One region of the Micromonospora sp. NPDC048842 genome, then DNA from elsewhere that is predicted to be linked to it. Evidence: riboswitches for the same ligand, from Rfam matches in the RefSeq annotation. Region 1 holds a riboswitch; the other holds the start of a gene.

Region 1 (7,816 bases):
CTGCCCGGACGGATATCACCTCGTGGCGCACGGAGTGGACAGCCCGAACGCGGTCACCCCGGCGGGCACCTTCCCCTACCCGGCTGGGCAGCTGGCACTGGGCCGGACGATCCAGGTGGGCATCGTCGCCAGGGGCGGGCAGCTGCGGTTCCTCCGGGAAGGTGTGGAGATCGGCGCGGCCCGGGACGGCGCCCCGGTGCCGGGCCGGGTGGTGCTCGGCATCTTCCGCGACCCGGGCCGGGACGAGCCCGCAGAGCCGCCGTACGAGGTGGCCTTCCGCGACGTCGAGATCCGGCAGCTCGACTGAACGTCCGGTCAGTGCTGCCCGGCGCAGCAGGGCAGCGGGTCCGGCACCTCGCACGGGGCGACGCCGGCGGCCCGGTACGGCGTGGCCATCAGGATCAGCTCGCCGGCCTGCCACTGCGGCCGGACGAAGTCCCGGGTCTGCACCACGGTCTCCCGTCCGGCCGGCGGCGCGCCCAACACGATCACCCGCTGGATGGCGCTGGCGTCGAGCAGCTCGGCGACGGTCAGCGTCCCGACCAGACGGTCGACCCCGGGTTAGCGCACCGCCCGACCCGAACGGCGGGTGGCGTGCTCCATGGCCGCATGGTCGGCGGCCTGTCTCAGCTCGGCGGGGCTCGCCGGCAGCCCGGCCAGCCGGTCGTCGGACAGGTGCTGCCCAGGCTCAGGGCCACGTGTGGATGCGGTGCCCAGGACAGGTGGGTGCAGGCCACCAGGTCGGGCAGGTCGAGCGGGGGTACGTGCTCGGCCAGCCAGTGCTCGGCCTCCCGTACTGTCCGGTGGCCCAGGCTCAGTCCGACGATCACCGGTTCAGCGCCCAGGCGTAGCAGCCCGACCCGTACGCGCGGCAGTGCTCGGCGACCGGGGCGGAGCGGTCCAGCGCCGGGAGTCCGTCGGTGGCGGCCGTCTGGTCGTGGTCATCGCGGGGAGCCGGTCCGTGTCCCATGTGCTGCTCCAGTCGCGTTCGCGGGAGGCGTCCGGGTCAATCTGCTGCGGCCAGCGGAACGTCGGGTGTCCCGGTCACGGCAGGAACGCGAACAGGTGACTGCGTAGCCGCCCTCAGCCGAGCAGCGGGCGGAACGTGCCGAGCAGCACGCTGACCGTCAGCGCCGCCCCGGCCAGCGCCGCTGCACCGGCGACCAGCAGCCCGTCGGCCGCCGTGAAGCGCTGCCGCCGGGCGACGGTACGGGGTGTGCCGGCGTCGAAGCCCCGCGCGTCCATCGCCACGGCCAGCCGGGTGCCTCGACGGATCGCCCCGACCAGCAGGGCGAACGCGGTGGAGGCGAACAGCCGCAGCTTCGCCACCGGGTTGCGTCCCGCGTCGACGCCCCGCGCGCGTCGGGCCATGGTGATCATCTGCCACTCCTGGCCGAGCAGCGGCACCAGCCGGAACGCGGCCAGCGCCCCGATCGCGAAGCGGGCCGGCGCCTTCGCGTTCTGGATCAACGCGTCGGCCAGGTCGGTGGGGTCGGTGGTCGCGAAGACGATCACACCGGGCAGGGCCACCGCGAACACCCGCAGCACCAAGCCGAGCGCGGTGAGCAGGACGCCGGTGCTCACCAACACCGGTCCCGCGTCCAGCAGGACCCGACCGGACCGGTCGGCGGCGAACAGCACCAGGGTGACCAGGATGCCGGCGGCACTGAGCAGCAGTGGCCAGGCCCGGCGGGCCAGCACCCGGTAGCGGATGCCGAACAGCGGCAGGACGGCCAGTTCGAGAGCGATGGCGATCCCCGGGGCCACCGGGTCCAGGGTCGCCAGCAGTGTGAACGAGAAGACCAGTGCGGCGGCGACCTTCGCCACCGGGTTGCGGCGGGCCAACGGCGCGTCCGGCGCGGCGACCGGCTCGATGCTGATCATCGGTGGTCGTCCGGGGCCCGGTGCAGGGTGACGGTGCGGTCGGCGAGCGCGGCGACGAAGTCCGCGTCGTGGGTGACAGTGACCACGCCGTGCCCGGCGTCGCGCAGGTCGGCGAAGAGGTCGACCAGCTCCCGCCAGGTCCGCCGGTCCTGGCCGAAGGTGGGTTCGTCGCAGATCAGCAGGCGTGGCGCGGTGGCCAGGGCGGTCGCCACGCTCAGCCGCCGCGCCTCGCCACCGGAGAGGGTGTACGGGTTGGCGGCGGCGAGCCGGGCCAACCGCAGCCGGTCCAGCAGCCCGGCCACTGTCTCCTTGACGGCCGCCTCGGGTTGACCGGTGCGGCGCGGGCCCAGCGCCAGCTCGTCGAAGACCGTGCTGGTGACGAACTGGTGCTCCGGATCCTGGAAGACCGACCCGATCCGTCGGGCCAGCGCGGGCGCCCGCCACCGGTGTGGGGGAGTGCGGTGGTCCGCGCCGGCCAACTCGGTGGACGCGGTGACCCGCCCGCTGCCCGGCCGGAGCAGACCGCCGAGCAGCAACGCCAGGGTGGACTTGCCGGCACCGTTCGGTCCGCGTACGGCGAGTGCCTCACCGGCGCGTACCGCCAGGTCGGTGGAGCCCAGCCGGGGCGGCAGGCCGAGCCGGTCGGCGGTGAGCAACAGCTCCCCGGGGCCGGCGGTGGCCGGCCGGGGCGCGATGGGGTGACCGGGCACCCAGACCCCCTCGGCGGCCAGGGCGGCGCCGTGGGTGGCGAAGACCGCCTCTGGTGTGCCGTCCGCGCGGACGCCGCCGCCCGGTTCCAGGACGACCACCCGGTCGACGAGCGGCAGTGCCTCGGCGACCCGGTGCTCGACCAGGATCAGCGTGGTGTCGGCGTCGAGCGCGCCGGCCACCGCGTGTCGGACCAGCTCAGCCCCGGCCGGGTCGAGGTTGGCGGTCGGCTCGTCGAGCAGCAGCAGGGCGGGGCGCAGGGCCAGCGCGCCGGCCAGGGCGAGGCGTTGCTGCTCGCCGCCGGAGAGCGCCGCGGTGTGGCGGTCCCGGGAGTACGGGAAGCCGACCCGGTGCAGCGCCTCGTCCACCCGGGGCCAGATCTCGTCGGCCGGCACTCCCCGGTTCTCCAGCCCGAACGCGACGTCGTCGCCGCAGCGCGCCATCACCAGTTGGGTCTCCGGGTCCTGGAAGACGATGCCGACCCGTTCCCGCCCCTTGCGTGGGTCGAGCCCGTCGATCTCGACGGTGCCCTCCTGCTCGCCGGAGTCCTCGGGGAGCAGCCCGGCCAGCGCGGCGAGCAGGGTGCTCTTCCCAGCCCCCGAGGGCCCGAGAAGCAAAACCCGCTCCCCAGCCTCGACCCGCAGGTCAACCCGGCGAACGGCCCAGGCGCGCCGCCCAGCGTGCCGCCACCCGAACCCCCGCAGCAGTACCCCGCCCACCGAACCCCCTTCCGGTCCGCGCTCTCGTCCGTTGATCAAGAGGTTTGCGTCAGGAAATCGCCGTCCGCTGACGCAAACCTCTTGATCAACGTAATCAGGTGGGGGTTAGATCAGGGCTCGGTTTCGGCCTGCGGGGAAGCGGTCCAGGACTCCGGTGTTGGCCAGGGCGTTCGTCAGCAGCCAGCCGCCCAGGCCGGCGATCACTGTGGCGCTGACGATGGTGAGCAGCGCGTACGGGATGCGGTAGTCGGTCAGCGCGTAGTCGACGTTCCACACGAAGAAGTCGAACAGCGCGGCGCTGAGGCCGGTCAGCGCGCCCGCGAACACAGCGGTCGGCAGCCGGAACGACCGGTACCGGAAGGCGGCGAAGGCCAGCTCGGCGCCGATGCCCTGCACGATGCCCTGCGGGATGACCGTGCCGGCCCACTGGCTGCCCAGCAGCGCGGACAGGACCGCGGCCACGGTCTCGCAGTAGAGCGCGGCGCCGGGCTTGCGGATCACCAGCCCACCGATCACCGCCGGCATCAGCCAGACGCCGTAGAGCAGCGTCTGCGCCGGCGGGAAGAAGGCGAACGCGCCCTCGGTGGCGCTCCAGACCAGGCCCCAGGCCCAGAAGATGACGCCGAACGCGACAGCGATCACCGAGGCGACCACGATGTCGATGGTGCGCCAGCGGTGTGTGTCGGTGGTGGAATTCATGTGTTGCTCCCAGTTCGTGAGTGCGAACCAGGAGAAGACGCACGCCGCGTCCGGTGGCACCGGACTGCGGCGCGGCTGGAGGTCGACCGAACTCCCTGCGCTGGCATTACCCAGATCAGGTTCGAGGGTCTGCGGGCGTGCCCGCACTCTCAGCGCTGTGCGCTCCCCTGTCGGATATGAAGTTGTCTCGCTGACGCTAACACCGACCGGGGTCGCGGGCCCAGCAGGGCATCCGCCTGACCTGCGGGAGCGACCGGCCGACCGCCGGCTGGGTACGCTTCCGATCATGCGGGTTGACGCGCGAGGCTTCACGTTCGAGGTGACCGTCGGCGGTCCGACGGACGGCGTACCCGTCCTGCTGCTGCACGGTTTCCCTCAGCACAGCGGCGAGTGGGACGACGTGGTGCCGGCGCTGCACGCGGGTGGGCTGCGCACGTACGCGCTGGACCAGCGCGGTTACTCACCCGGCGCCCGGCCGACGGCGGTGGCCGACTACCGGATCCCCGAACTCGTCACCGACGTGGTGGCGGTGCTCGACGCGCTCGGGCTGGACGCCGTGCACCTGGTCGGCCACGACTGGGGCGCGGTCGTCGCCTGGGCGGTTGCCGCCGGGCACCCCGAGCGGGTTCACACGCTGACCGCGGTGTCCGTACCGCATCCGGCGGCCATGGCGCACGCTCTGAGCACCGACGCGCAACAGAAGGCCCGCTCGTCGTACATCGCGCTGTTCCGCAAGCCCGACAAGGCGGAGAAGGTGCTGCTGGCGTGGCACGCCACCGCGCTGCGCAAGCTGCTCGGCGGGGTGGGCGACACGTCCCGGGTGAACCGGTACGCCGACCCGATGCGTGAGCCGGGGGCGCTGACGGCCGCGCTGAACTGGTACCGGGCGATGTCCGGCGCCGACCTGGCCGGCGTCGGCCCGGTCGCGGTGCCCACCACGTACGTCTGGAGTGACAGGGACGTCGCAATCGGCCGGACCGCCGCCGAGTCGTGCGCGCAGAACGTCACCGGGGACTACCGCTTCGTGCAGCTGCCCGCTGTGAGTCACTGGATCCCGGACGCGGCGCCGGCCCCGCTCGCCGAGGCGATCCTGGCGCGAGCCGGCGGGACGGCCTGAGCCGTGCGGGTCCGCGAGGGAAAGTCACAGTGACGACGGAGGCCAGCGGGCCGGGCAGCCGTCGCTCGATCGCCGCGCAGCTGCGCGTGCTGGGCGTACGCCCCGGCGCGACGCTGCTGGTGCACGCATCACTGCGTCCGCTGGGCTTCGTCAGCGGCGGACCGCACGCGGTGGTGCTCGCCCTGCGCGACGCGCTCGGCCCGGACGGCACGATCGTGGTGCCCACCCACACGCCCGACAACAGCGACCCCGCGCAGTGGCGCAACCCGCCGGTGCCGGCGGGCTGGTGGCCGCTGATCCGCTCGGAGATGCCGGGCTTCGACCCGGCGGTCACCCCGAGCCGGTTCATGGGTGCGCTCGCCGAGACGGTCCGCGGCTGGCCGGGTGCGCTGCGCAGCTCCCATCCGCACGTGTCGTTCGCCGCGCTCGGTCCGGCCGCCGAGCAGGTGGTGGCCGGGCACGCCCTGGCGGACATGCTCGGCGAGGGCTCACCACTGGCCCGCCTCTACGACCTCGACGCCGACGTGTTGCTGCTCGGCGTGGACCACTCGGTGAGCACCTCGCTGCACCTGGCCGAGTACCGCTGCCCCGGCTCGCCTCGGGAGCGCATCGGTGCCGCAGTGCGTACCGCCGACGGTGGTCGGGAATGGGTGTGGTGGCAGGACGTACGACTCGACGCGGACGACTTCGCCGCGTTGGGCGAGGACCTGGAAGCCGGCGGGGCGGTACGCACCGCACCGGTCGGCGCCGGGACCGGCAGGTTGATGCGCCAGCGGGCGGCTGTCGACTTCGCGGTTCGCTGGCTGGCCCGTAATCGAACGACGGAGGACGTATGACGGTGAGTGCCGAGGACTACCTGGCCGTGGTGACCGAGACGATCGGCCGGGTGGCCGCCAGCCAGCGGGAGGCGGTGGGGCGGGCCGCCGACCTGATCGCCGAGGCCGTCCGGGCCGACGGTGTGGTGCACGCGTTCGGCACCGGGCACTCGGAGGCCCTCGCCATGGAGATCGCCGGACGGGCGGGTGGTCTGGTGCCGACCAACCGGATCGCGCTCCGCGACCTGGTGCTGCTCGGCGGCGAACCGGCCGAGCGGCTCGGTCCGCTGCTGGAACGGGACCCGGCCGTCGCGCACCGCCTCTACGAGCTGGCCCCGGTGCGTCCCACCGACGTCTTCGTGCTCGCTTCGAACTCCGGGGTCAACGGCGCGATGGTGGAGTTCGCCTCGCTGGTGAAGGAGCACGGTCACGGGCTGGTGGCGATCACCTCGGTGCAGCACTCCGGCCGGATGACCTCCCGGCACCCGTCCGGGCGCAAGCTGAGCGACCTCGCCGACGTGGTGCTCGACAACGGCGCACCGTACGGTGACGCGACGCTGCCCCTGCCCGGCGGCGGCGCGGTCGGCGCGGTCTCCTCGATCACCGCGGCGCTGCTGGCGCAGCAGGTGACAGTGGAGGTGGTGGCGCGGTTGCTGGCGGCGGGGGAGCGGCCCCCGGTCTACCTGTCGGCGAACATCCCGGACGGCGACGCGCACAACAACGAGCTGGAAGCGCGGTACGCGGGCCGGATCCGACGCGGGTCCTGACACCTGCCGGCGGCCGACGTGTGTCGCCGCGATGAACGGCAGATGTCGTGAACCTGTTTCGCGCTCGGCCGGGTGGGGCATTGGCGTTGCTGCCGGCGGCCGGGACCGCCGGCAGTAGCGTCTCACCGGAGGTAGCGCGTGTCCAAGGAGACCGAGAAGCAGCGCTGGCAGCGCAACTTCGCCGACCTGCTGCAGGAGTTGCGGGTCGCCCAGACCGGCGTTCAGATCCTCTTCGCCTTCCTGCTCACCCTGCCGTTCAGTAACGGGTTCACCGAGACGACGGAGTTCCAGCGCGACGTCTACATCGTGGCGTTGCTCGCGGCGGCCGCCGCCACCGCGATGATCATCTCGCCGGTGGCGTTCCACAGGGCGTTGTTCCGGCAGGGGCGCAAGCCGGAGCTGGTCCGCTTCGCCCACCGGATGGCCACCGGTGGCCTCGCTTTCATGCTGATCGCGATGGTCAGCGCGGTGCTGCTGATCACCGACTTCGTGCTGGACCGGCCGATCGCCTTCGTGCTCAGCGCCCTGACCGGATTCTGGTTCCTCACGTTCTGGGTGGCCCTGCCATTCGCCCGACGTAACTGGGGTGAGGACGACATCGACGATGATGACGACGACCCGGACACCATCGACGGTCGCTGACCGCGCCGATCTACACGCAGCGCTACCCCTGGGTAACAACCAGGGGTAGCGTGGCGGTAGTCGCGCACGTCGACGCAGCCGCACCGAGCTTCGAGGGGGCAGCCGTGACCACGACGCAGGATGGCCGACCGGCACCGGACGGCCCCGACTCCGAAACCACCGCCGGTGCGGCCGCGCCGCTGCCCGCGGAAGCCGGGCAGGTCACCGAGAAGGAGGCCCGGCAGGTCGCCGAGGCCGCCCGGGAGTCCACCTGGGACCGACCCAGCTTCGGCAAGGAGCTGTTCCTCGGCCGGTTCCGGCTCGACCTGATCGACCCGTGGCCCCGATCCGATCCGGACGACGTGGCTCGCGCGGAGGAGTTCCTTGGTCGGTTCCGCGCCTTCCTGGCCTCCGAGGTGGATGGTGAGGCCATCGAGCGGGACGCGTCGATACCCGACTCGGTGTTCCACGGCCTGGCCGACCTCG
Region 2 (7,816 bases), on a different contig from region 1:
ACGAGTTCCGGGTCGACGTTCTCCCGGACCGCCACGAACTCCATCTCCGGCGTCACCACACCGGCCCGCGCGTACGCGAGCTGGGTGGGCCGACGACCGTCCACCCCGGCCAGTGGGGTGCCCGCACCCCGCACCGGGGCCACGTCACCCCGCTCGGCGATCCACGGGCCGCGCAGCGGCGGCAGCCCCACCTCCGGGTCCGAACCAGGGCCGGACGTGTCGTACAGCCGCACCGGCGGCAGGTCCCCGGTCAGCCCCACCTCCGCGAACGGCACCCGGACATCCGGCCGCGAACCCTCGACGTACACCTTGCCTCGTGCGTGCATGACAGCCTCCCTGGTGATCAAGCGGACCAACCGAAGTGGTTCAGCGGCCCACGCCCCGCGCCCAGCTCCCAGCCCCGCGCGCCGGTCAGCGCACGGAGCACGTACTCCTTGGCGGCCCCCACGGCGGCCGGCACCGGATCGCCCAGACCGAGCCGCACCGCGATCGCCGCCGAGAACGAGCACCCGGTGCCGTGGGTGTGCCGGGTGGTCACTCGCGGCGCGCGCAGCAGTGTGGTGACGCCGCCGCCGTGCAGCACGTCGACCGCTTCGCCCCCGTCCAGGTCACCGCCAGTGACCACCACGTACTCCGGGCCGCCGGCCACCAGGGCCTCGGCCGCCACGACCATCGCGGCCACGTCGTCGACCGGGCGTCCGGTGATCGCCGCGGCCTCCGCGCAGTTCGGGGTCGCCACAGTGGCGTACGGCAGCAGCCGCTCCACAGCGCCCACCACGCCGAGCCGGTGACCACTCGTGGCGACCAGCACCGGGTCGACGACGAGTTGAGGCAGCCGACCGTCCCGGGCGGCCTCGGCCACCACGTCCGCGATCGCCGGGGTGCCGAGCATCCCCGTTTTCACGGCGCAGACGGTGAAATCGGTGAGCACGCTGTCCAACTGCTCGGTGACAGTGCGCGGGGGCAGCGGCAACACCGCGTCGACACCCCTGGTGTTCTGCGCGGTGACCGCCGTGAGGACGCTGGTGCCGTACGCGCCCAGCGCGGCGAAGACCTTGAGGTCGGCCTGGATGCCTGCGCCGCCGCCGGAGTCCGAGCCGGCGATGGTGAGGATGGTGCTCGGGGTCATTGTTTTTCCCTGGTCGCGGTTGGGGGCTGCGGCCGACCGTGCCCACTCCGGGCGGTCAGGCTTGATCCCTGCGTGGGCACGGTCGGCCGCAGCCCTGACGTGGAGACCTGGGTGACCCCGCGCCGGGTTTGGGTCAGCACAGGGGTGACCGCCTCTTTGAAGGCTCTGGTCAAACTCGCGGCTGTTTCGGTGGGGTCTTTGGCTCGCATGATCGCGCCGAGCACCGCAACCCCGACGGCTCCTGCCTTGACGCAGGCGGTTACCTGTTCTGGGGTTTCCACTCCGCCGAGGGCCAGCAGGGGTACCGGGCTGGTCTCGACAAGCTTTCGCAGGCCGTCCGGCGCCAGGGGTGGGCCGTAACCCGGTTTTGTCTTTGTGGGCCAGACCGGGGAGATGGTGGCGTAGTGCTCGGCGGTCAGGCGGTCCAGCTCGGGTTGGTGATGGCAGGAGCGGCCGACCAGACCGTGGGTTGGCGGTGGGTACGGGCCGGCTGCGGGCAGGTGCACAGCGTCGCCGCCGAGCGGGTCGGGGCCGGCCACGATGAGGATTCCGCCGACGTCGGCGAGGATCGCGCGCAGGCCGGCGGCGAGGGCGGCGCGTTCGGCGCGCGGCAGGTCCTTCTCCCGCAGCACCACCCAGCGCACTCCCCCGGCCACGGCGCCCGCCACTACCTGGTCGAGCCCACTCCGCGCGACGCGCCGATCGGTCAGCACGACAACCCCGGACGGCGGGGTCACAGCTCCGGTCTTCCCTCGTCGGGGGTGGAGGCGAGCGCGTGGAAACGGCGCTCGATCCGACCGGCGCCGGCCGCCAGGCGCCCGGCCTCGACCGCGTACCGCATCGCGGTGGCCATCGCCACCGGGTCGGCCGCCCGGGTGACAGCGCTCGCCAGCAGCACCCCGTCGCAGCCCAGCTCCATGGCCAGCGCCGCGTCGGACGCGGTGCCGATGCCGGCGTCGAGGATCACCGGCACGTCCACACCCTGCCTGATGAGTCGAATGTGGTGCGGGTTGCCGATGCCGAGGCCCGAGCCGATCGGGGAGCCGGCCGGCATCACCGCGGCGCAGCCCACGTCGGCGAGACGGCGGGCGAGCACCGGGTCGTCGCTGGTGTACGGCAGCACTGTGAAGCCGTCGGCGACCAACTCCTCGGCGGCGCGGAGCAACTCCACCCCGTCGGGCAGCAGCGTCCGCTCGTCGCCGATCACCTCCAGCTTGACCCAGTCGGTGTCGAACGCGTCCCGGGCCAATCGGGCCACCTTCACCGCCTCGGTGGCGGTGTGGCAGCCGGCGGTGTTCGGCAGCAGGCGTACGCCGCATCGGTCCAGCAGTTCCAGCAGCCCACCGGTGGAGCCCGGTGCCGTGCCCACCCGGCGCAGCGCCAGTGTGACCAGCTCGGTGCCGGACGCCCGGATCGCCTGCTCCAGGACGTGCAGGTTCGCGGCGCCACCGGTGCCGAGGATCAGCCGTGAGGTGAAGGTCTCGCCACCCAGTTCGAACGCCACGCCGCTCACCCGCCCTGCGCCGCGGTGAGAACCTCGACCCGGTCACCGTCGCGCAGCGCTCGGTCTGGCCAGCCGGTCCGGGGGACCACCTCGCCGTTGACAGCGACCGCCACCCCGCGTGGGTGCGCCACGACGTCGCGGACCAGGTCCGCCACTGACGCGCCGGCGGCGACGCTTCGCCCGGCCCCGTTCACGGTCAACTCCACAGGTCCCCCTCCATCGTCTGTTCAGTTCCGCCCGACGTGGCCAACGCGGCTCCGCCGAAGCGGTCGGCACGGAAGGGCGCGAGCAGCGGGTCGGGTACGCCGCCGAGCACCAGGTCGGCGATCAGGTCGGCGGTGATCGGGGTGAGCACGATGCCGTGCCGGTGGTGCCCGGTGGCGGCCAGGACGTCCGGTCGGTCCGGCAGCGGCCCGATGATCGGCGCGTTGTCCGGGGTGCCCGGACGCAGCCCGGCGACCGCCTCGACCAGGTCGTACTCGGCCAGCTCGGGCAGCAGGTCGACTCCGGCGCGCAGCAGCCGTTGCACGGCACCGGCGGTGACAGTGGCGTCCGAGCGCTCCTCGACAGTGGCGCCGAGCACTACCTCACCGTCGGCGCGGGGCACCAGGTAGACGTGCTCGCCGTCGGCGTACCCCCGGATCACGTGCCGGAAGCCCGGCGCGACGCCGTCGGGCGCGCGGAGCCGGAGGATCTGACCCTTGACCGGCCGCACGGGCAGGCCGGTGAGCGCGGCCGCCCCGCAGCCGGCGGCTACCACGGTGACCAAGGCGTCCACATCGGACAGCGACCGGACCGGCTGCGGCACGAGCACCGCGCCGGCCCGCTGCGCGGCCGTGCGCAGCGCCGGCACCAGCAGCCGGGGGTCGACCTGGTGGTCGGTGGGCGCGAGCGCGCCTCCGCGCACCCGTGGGGCGAGCGCCGGTTCGCTGTCGCGCAGCTCGCTGGGGCGCAGCGGCGTCACGGGCAGACCCAACCCCTGCTGGTACGCCCACAGCCGGCGCGCCTCGGCCAGGTCGTCGCCGGTGAGCCCGACCATCAGGGTGCCCTCGGTCCGGTAGCCGATCTCGACTCCGGTCGTCTCGGTCAACTCGGCGGCGAACGCCGGCCAGCGGGCGGCGGACGCCAGCAGCAACCCGGTCAGCTGCCGCTCGCCGAAGTACGCCTCGGCGACCGGGGAGAGCATGCCGGCGGCCACCGCCGACGCCCCCGAGCCGGGCGCCGGATCGTGCACCACCACGCGCAGCCCCCGCGCGGCGCAGCGCCAGGCGATCGCCAGCCCGATCGGCCCCGCCCCCACCACCGCCACGTCCGGCCGGACCCGGTCGCTCGACGGCGGTGACGGGGACCGGCCGGTCAGCACGTCAGGGCCTCGATCAGCTCGGCGGTTGCCAGTGCCGGGTCGGCGGCGGCGGAGACGGCACCGACCACCGCCACCCCGTACGCCCCGGCGGCCCGCAGCGCCGCCACCCGGGCGGCGGTCACTCCGCCGATCGCGATGACGGGCACGTCGACGGCGTCGACGACGGCGCGTACCCCGGCGGGCCCGATGGGATCCGGCAGGCCGGTCTTGGTGCTGGTGGTGTGACACGGCCCGACGCCCAGGTAACTCGCGCCCGAAGCGACGGCCTCGCGCGCCGGGCCCGGCGCGCGGGCGGTGGCGCCCAGCACACCGGTGGGGCCGAGCACCCGGCGGGCGGCGGCGACCGGCAGGTCGTCGGCGCCGACGTGGCCTCCGGCGGCGCCAACCGCCAGCGCCACGTGCAACCGGTCGTTGACCAGGCAGGTCGCGCCGTACGACGCGCAGAGCGCCAACACCCGCCGGGTCAGGTCGTACGCCTCGCGGTCGGTGGCGGAATCCTCGACCCGGACCTGCACCACGAGGTCGGCGTGGGCCACCGTGAGGGCGGCGCGAACCACGGCGAGTGGGTCGCGACCTTCTCGGGTGTCGGTGATGAGATGCAAACGCCCCAGGGACGGCACGGCAACGCTCCTCCCTGCGCCGGCATTACCCGGATCAGGTTCAACGGTCGGGGGCTGTCAGCCCCCCTCTCAGCCCGGTACACCGGGCTCCCGTGGGTTACTTGCGTGTCACCGTACGACAGATCCGCCGGCCTGCCAAGGCGCGGGGTCGGCGGTGGCCGGCCGGCGGGCCGCGTCAAAACGAGCGAGATCCAATGGGGCACTTCATACGGTCCTGTTCGGAATGTCGCCCCCCGTTGCAGAACCGTTACCCGTCCGCATCTTGCCCGACATCGAGCCAGCCGAATTAATTTGTTCAGCGATTCGACAAAATGTCGGTGGGGGCACCCTGGCAGGGTGTGACCACCGGCTCCATCAGGGACGGCCTTCGGCGAGCCGACTCCCGCGAGCTCTGTCACTACGACACAGGAGGCGGCGTGTCCCGTTCTCGTCGTGCCCGCGTACCCATCACCGCAACCCTGATCTCCCTGGCCATGGCCTCGACCACCCTGTTCGGCGCGCCCGCGCAGGCGGCCGCCCAGGTTCCCCCACGGGATGCGAAAGCCGCAGCCCCGGTCAGCCAGGTGGCGCCGAAGGCGCCAAAGGCAGCGGCCGATCCCTTCTCCGTCCTCGTCTTCTCCAAGACCGCCGGCTTCCGGCACGACTCCATCCCCACCGGCGTCGCCGCCATCCAGCAGCTCGGCGTCGACAACGGATTCACGGTTGACAACTCCGAGGACGGCGCCGCATTCAACGACGCCAACCTGGCCAAGTACAAGGCGGTGATCTGGCTCTCCACCACCGGTGACGTGCTCAACGCCGACCAGCAGGCCGCCTTCGAGCGCTACGTGAAGGCCGGCGGCGGTTACGTTGGCATCCACGCCGCGTCGGACACCGAGTACAGCTGGGCCTGGTACGGCGACCTGGTCGGCGCGTACTTCGCCAACCACCCGCAGAACCAGCAGGCCACCGTCAAGGTGGAGGACCACGCCCACCCGTCCACTGCCGGTCTGCCGGACCGGTGGTCCCGGTTCGACGAGTGGTACAACTACCAGACCAACCCCCGGCCGGACGTACACGTGCTGGCCAGCCTGGACGAGAAGAGCTACACCCCCGGTGCCGGCGCGATGGGTGCGGACCACCCGGTCGCCTGGTGTCAGGACTACGACGGTGGCCGATCCTGGTACACGGGCCTGGGGCACACCCGGGAGTCGTACGCCGAGCCCGAGTTCCTCTCCCACCTGCTCGGCGGCATCCGCACCGCGGCCGGCGTCGAGAACGCCGACTGCGGCGCCTCGAAGACCTCGAACTTCGAGAAGGTCACGCTGGACAGCAACACCAGCAACCCGATGGAGCTGGACGTCGCCCCCGACGGGCGGGTCTTCTACATCGAGCGCGACGGTCGCGTGCAGATCGTGAAGCCGGACACCGGCAACACCGTCACCGCCGTCGACCTGGACGTCTTCACCGGTAACGAGGACGGCCTCATCGGCATCCGACTCGACCCGGACTTCGCCACAAACAACTGGGTGTACCTGTACTACGCCCCGAACGACGGGGTCACCCGCAACCTGCTGTCCCGGTTCACGGTTTCCGGCGACACCATCGACCTGGCCAGCGAGAAGCAGGTGCTACGGGTCGACACCCAACGCAACACCTGCTGCCACGCCGGCGGCAGCATGACCTTCGACGGCGACGGCAACCTGTACCTGGCCACCGGCGACAACACCAACCCGTTCGAGTCGAACTCGTACTCGCCGCTCGACGAGCGGTCGGGCCGCCAGGACTACGACGCGCAGCGCAGCTCCGCCAACACGAACGACCTGCGCGGCAAGGTGATCCGGATCCACCCGGAGGACGACGGGACGTACACCGTGCCGTCGGGCAACCTCTTCGCGGCGGGCACCGAGAAGACCCGTCCCGAGATCTACGCGATGGGCTTCCGCAACCCGTTCCGGATCGGCACCGACCCGAAGACCAACACGCTGTACGTCGCGGACTACGGACCGGACGCCAACGCGGACAACCCGAACCGGGGCCCCCGCGGTCTGGTCGAGTGGAACATCGTCACCCCGGGCAACTACGGCTGGCCGTACTGCACGGGCACGAACGAGGCGTACAACGACTACACGTTCCCGTCCGGCCCGAGCGGTCCGAAGTTCGACTGCGCCGCTCCGGTGAACAACTCGCCGAACAACACTGGCCTGACCAATCTCCCGCCGGTGGTTCCGGCGACAGTCGACTACGGGTACGCCGGTGACGCGCGTTACCCGGAGATCGGTGGCGGCGGCGCCCCGATGGGCGGCCCGGTCTACCGCTACGACGCCGACCTGAACTCGAACCGCAAGTGGCCGGCGTACTACGACGGCAAGGCTCTGCTCGGCGAGTGGAACCAGAACAAGATGTACACAATGCAGGTGACCCCCGACGGCAAGTCGTTGGTGGACATCAACCAGCTGCTCACCGGCATGAGCATGGTCCGGCCGATGGACTTCGAGTTCGGCCCGGACGGGGCGCTGTACCTGATCGAGTGGGGCAGCGGCTTCGGCGGCAACAACGACAACTCGGGCGTCTACCGGATCGACTACACAGCCGGTGACCGCGCCCCGATCGCTGCGGCGTCCGCCAACCCGACCTCGGGTCCGGCGCCGTTGACTGTGACCTTCTCCAGCGCCGGTTCCCGGGACCCGGACGGTGGCACGCTCACCTACGCCTGGACGTTCGGCGACGGGCAGACCTCGACCGAGGCCAACCCGACCCACACGTACGCCACGGCGGGCAACTACACCGCCCAGCTCACCGTCACCAACCCCAAGGGCCGGACCGCGGTGGCCAATGTGCCGGTCACCGTGGGCAACACCGCCCCGACGGTCTCCATCGAGTTCCCACCGGACGGCGGCTTCTTCAACTGGGGCGACCAGGTCCGCTACTCGATCAAGGTGACCGACCCCGAGGACGGGCAGATCGACTGTGACCGGGTGGGGCTTCAGGTGCTGCTCGGTCACGACGAGCACGCCCACCCGCTGGAGCAGCACACCGGCTGCACCGGCACCGTCCAGACGTCGCTCGCCTCCGGGCACGGCGCCGAGGCGAACGTCTTCGCTGTCTTCGAGGCGACCTACACCGACGAGGGTGGTGCCGGCGGCGCCGGTGCCCTGACCGGTCGGCAGATCGAGGTCCTCCAGCCGAAGCAGAAGCAGGCCGAGTTCTTCACCGCCACC

What was found. Region 1 has a riboswitch for thiamine pyrophosphate ahead of AB0C19_RS31235 (ECF transporter S component). Riboswitches for the same ligand answer to the same signal wherever they lie in the genome.
Region 2: it holds a riboswitch for thiamine pyrophosphate, as region 1 does, so the genes downstream of both, thiE (thiamine phosphate synthase) here and AB0C19_RS31235 (ECF transporter S component) in region 1, are expected to answer to the same signal.

The regions. Positions count from the first base shown of each region.
Region 1 covers NZ_JBEZGK010000035.1:51,053-58,868, forward strand. The annotation lists gene AB0C19_RS31205 (serine/threonine-protein kinase) at 1-307, shown strand, start outside; gene AB0C19_RS31210 (hypothetical protein) at 316-492, opposite strand; gene AB0C19_RS31215 (hypothetical protein) at 627-830, opposite strand; gene AB0C19_RS31220 (hypothetical protein) at 827-970, opposite strand; gene AB0C19_RS31225 (energy-coupling factor transporter transmembrane component T) at 1,084-1,884, opposite strand; gene AB0C19_RS31230 (ABC transporter ATP-binding protein) at 1,881-3,311, opposite strand; gene AB0C19_RS31235 (ECF transporter S component) at 3,417-4,010, opposite strand; TPP riboswitch at 4,085-4,189, opposite strand; gene AB0C19_RS31240 (alpha/beta fold hydrolase) at 4,297-5,127, shown strand; gene AB0C19_RS31245 (AAC(3) family N-acetyltransferase) at 5,157-5,963, shown strand; gene AB0C19_RS31250 (SIS domain-containing protein) at 5,960-6,709, shown strand; gene AB0C19_RS31255 (DUF6328 family protein) at 6,848-7,351, shown strand; gene AB0C19_RS31260 (acyl-CoA dehydrogenase family protein) at 7,456-7,816, shown strand, end outside.
Region 2 covers NZ_JBEZGK010000022.1:40,188-48,003, reverse strand. The annotation lists gene thiC (phosphomethylpyrimidine synthase ThiC) at 1-326, opposite strand, end outside; gene thiD (bifunctional hydroxymethylpyrimidine kinase/phosphomethylpyrimidine kinase) at 344-1,129, opposite strand; gene AB0C19_RS25795 (thiamine phosphate synthase) at 1,126-1,866, opposite strand; gene AB0C19_RS25790 (thiazole synthase) at 1,863-2,642, opposite strand; gene thiS (sulfur carrier protein ThiS) at 2,639-2,839, opposite strand; gene thiO (glycine oxidase ThiO) at 2,830-3,993, opposite strand; gene thiE (thiamine phosphate synthase) at 3,990-4,616, opposite strand; TPP riboswitch at 4,611-4,720, opposite strand; gene AB0C19_RS25770 (ThuA domain-containing protein) at 5,033-7,816, shown strand, end outside.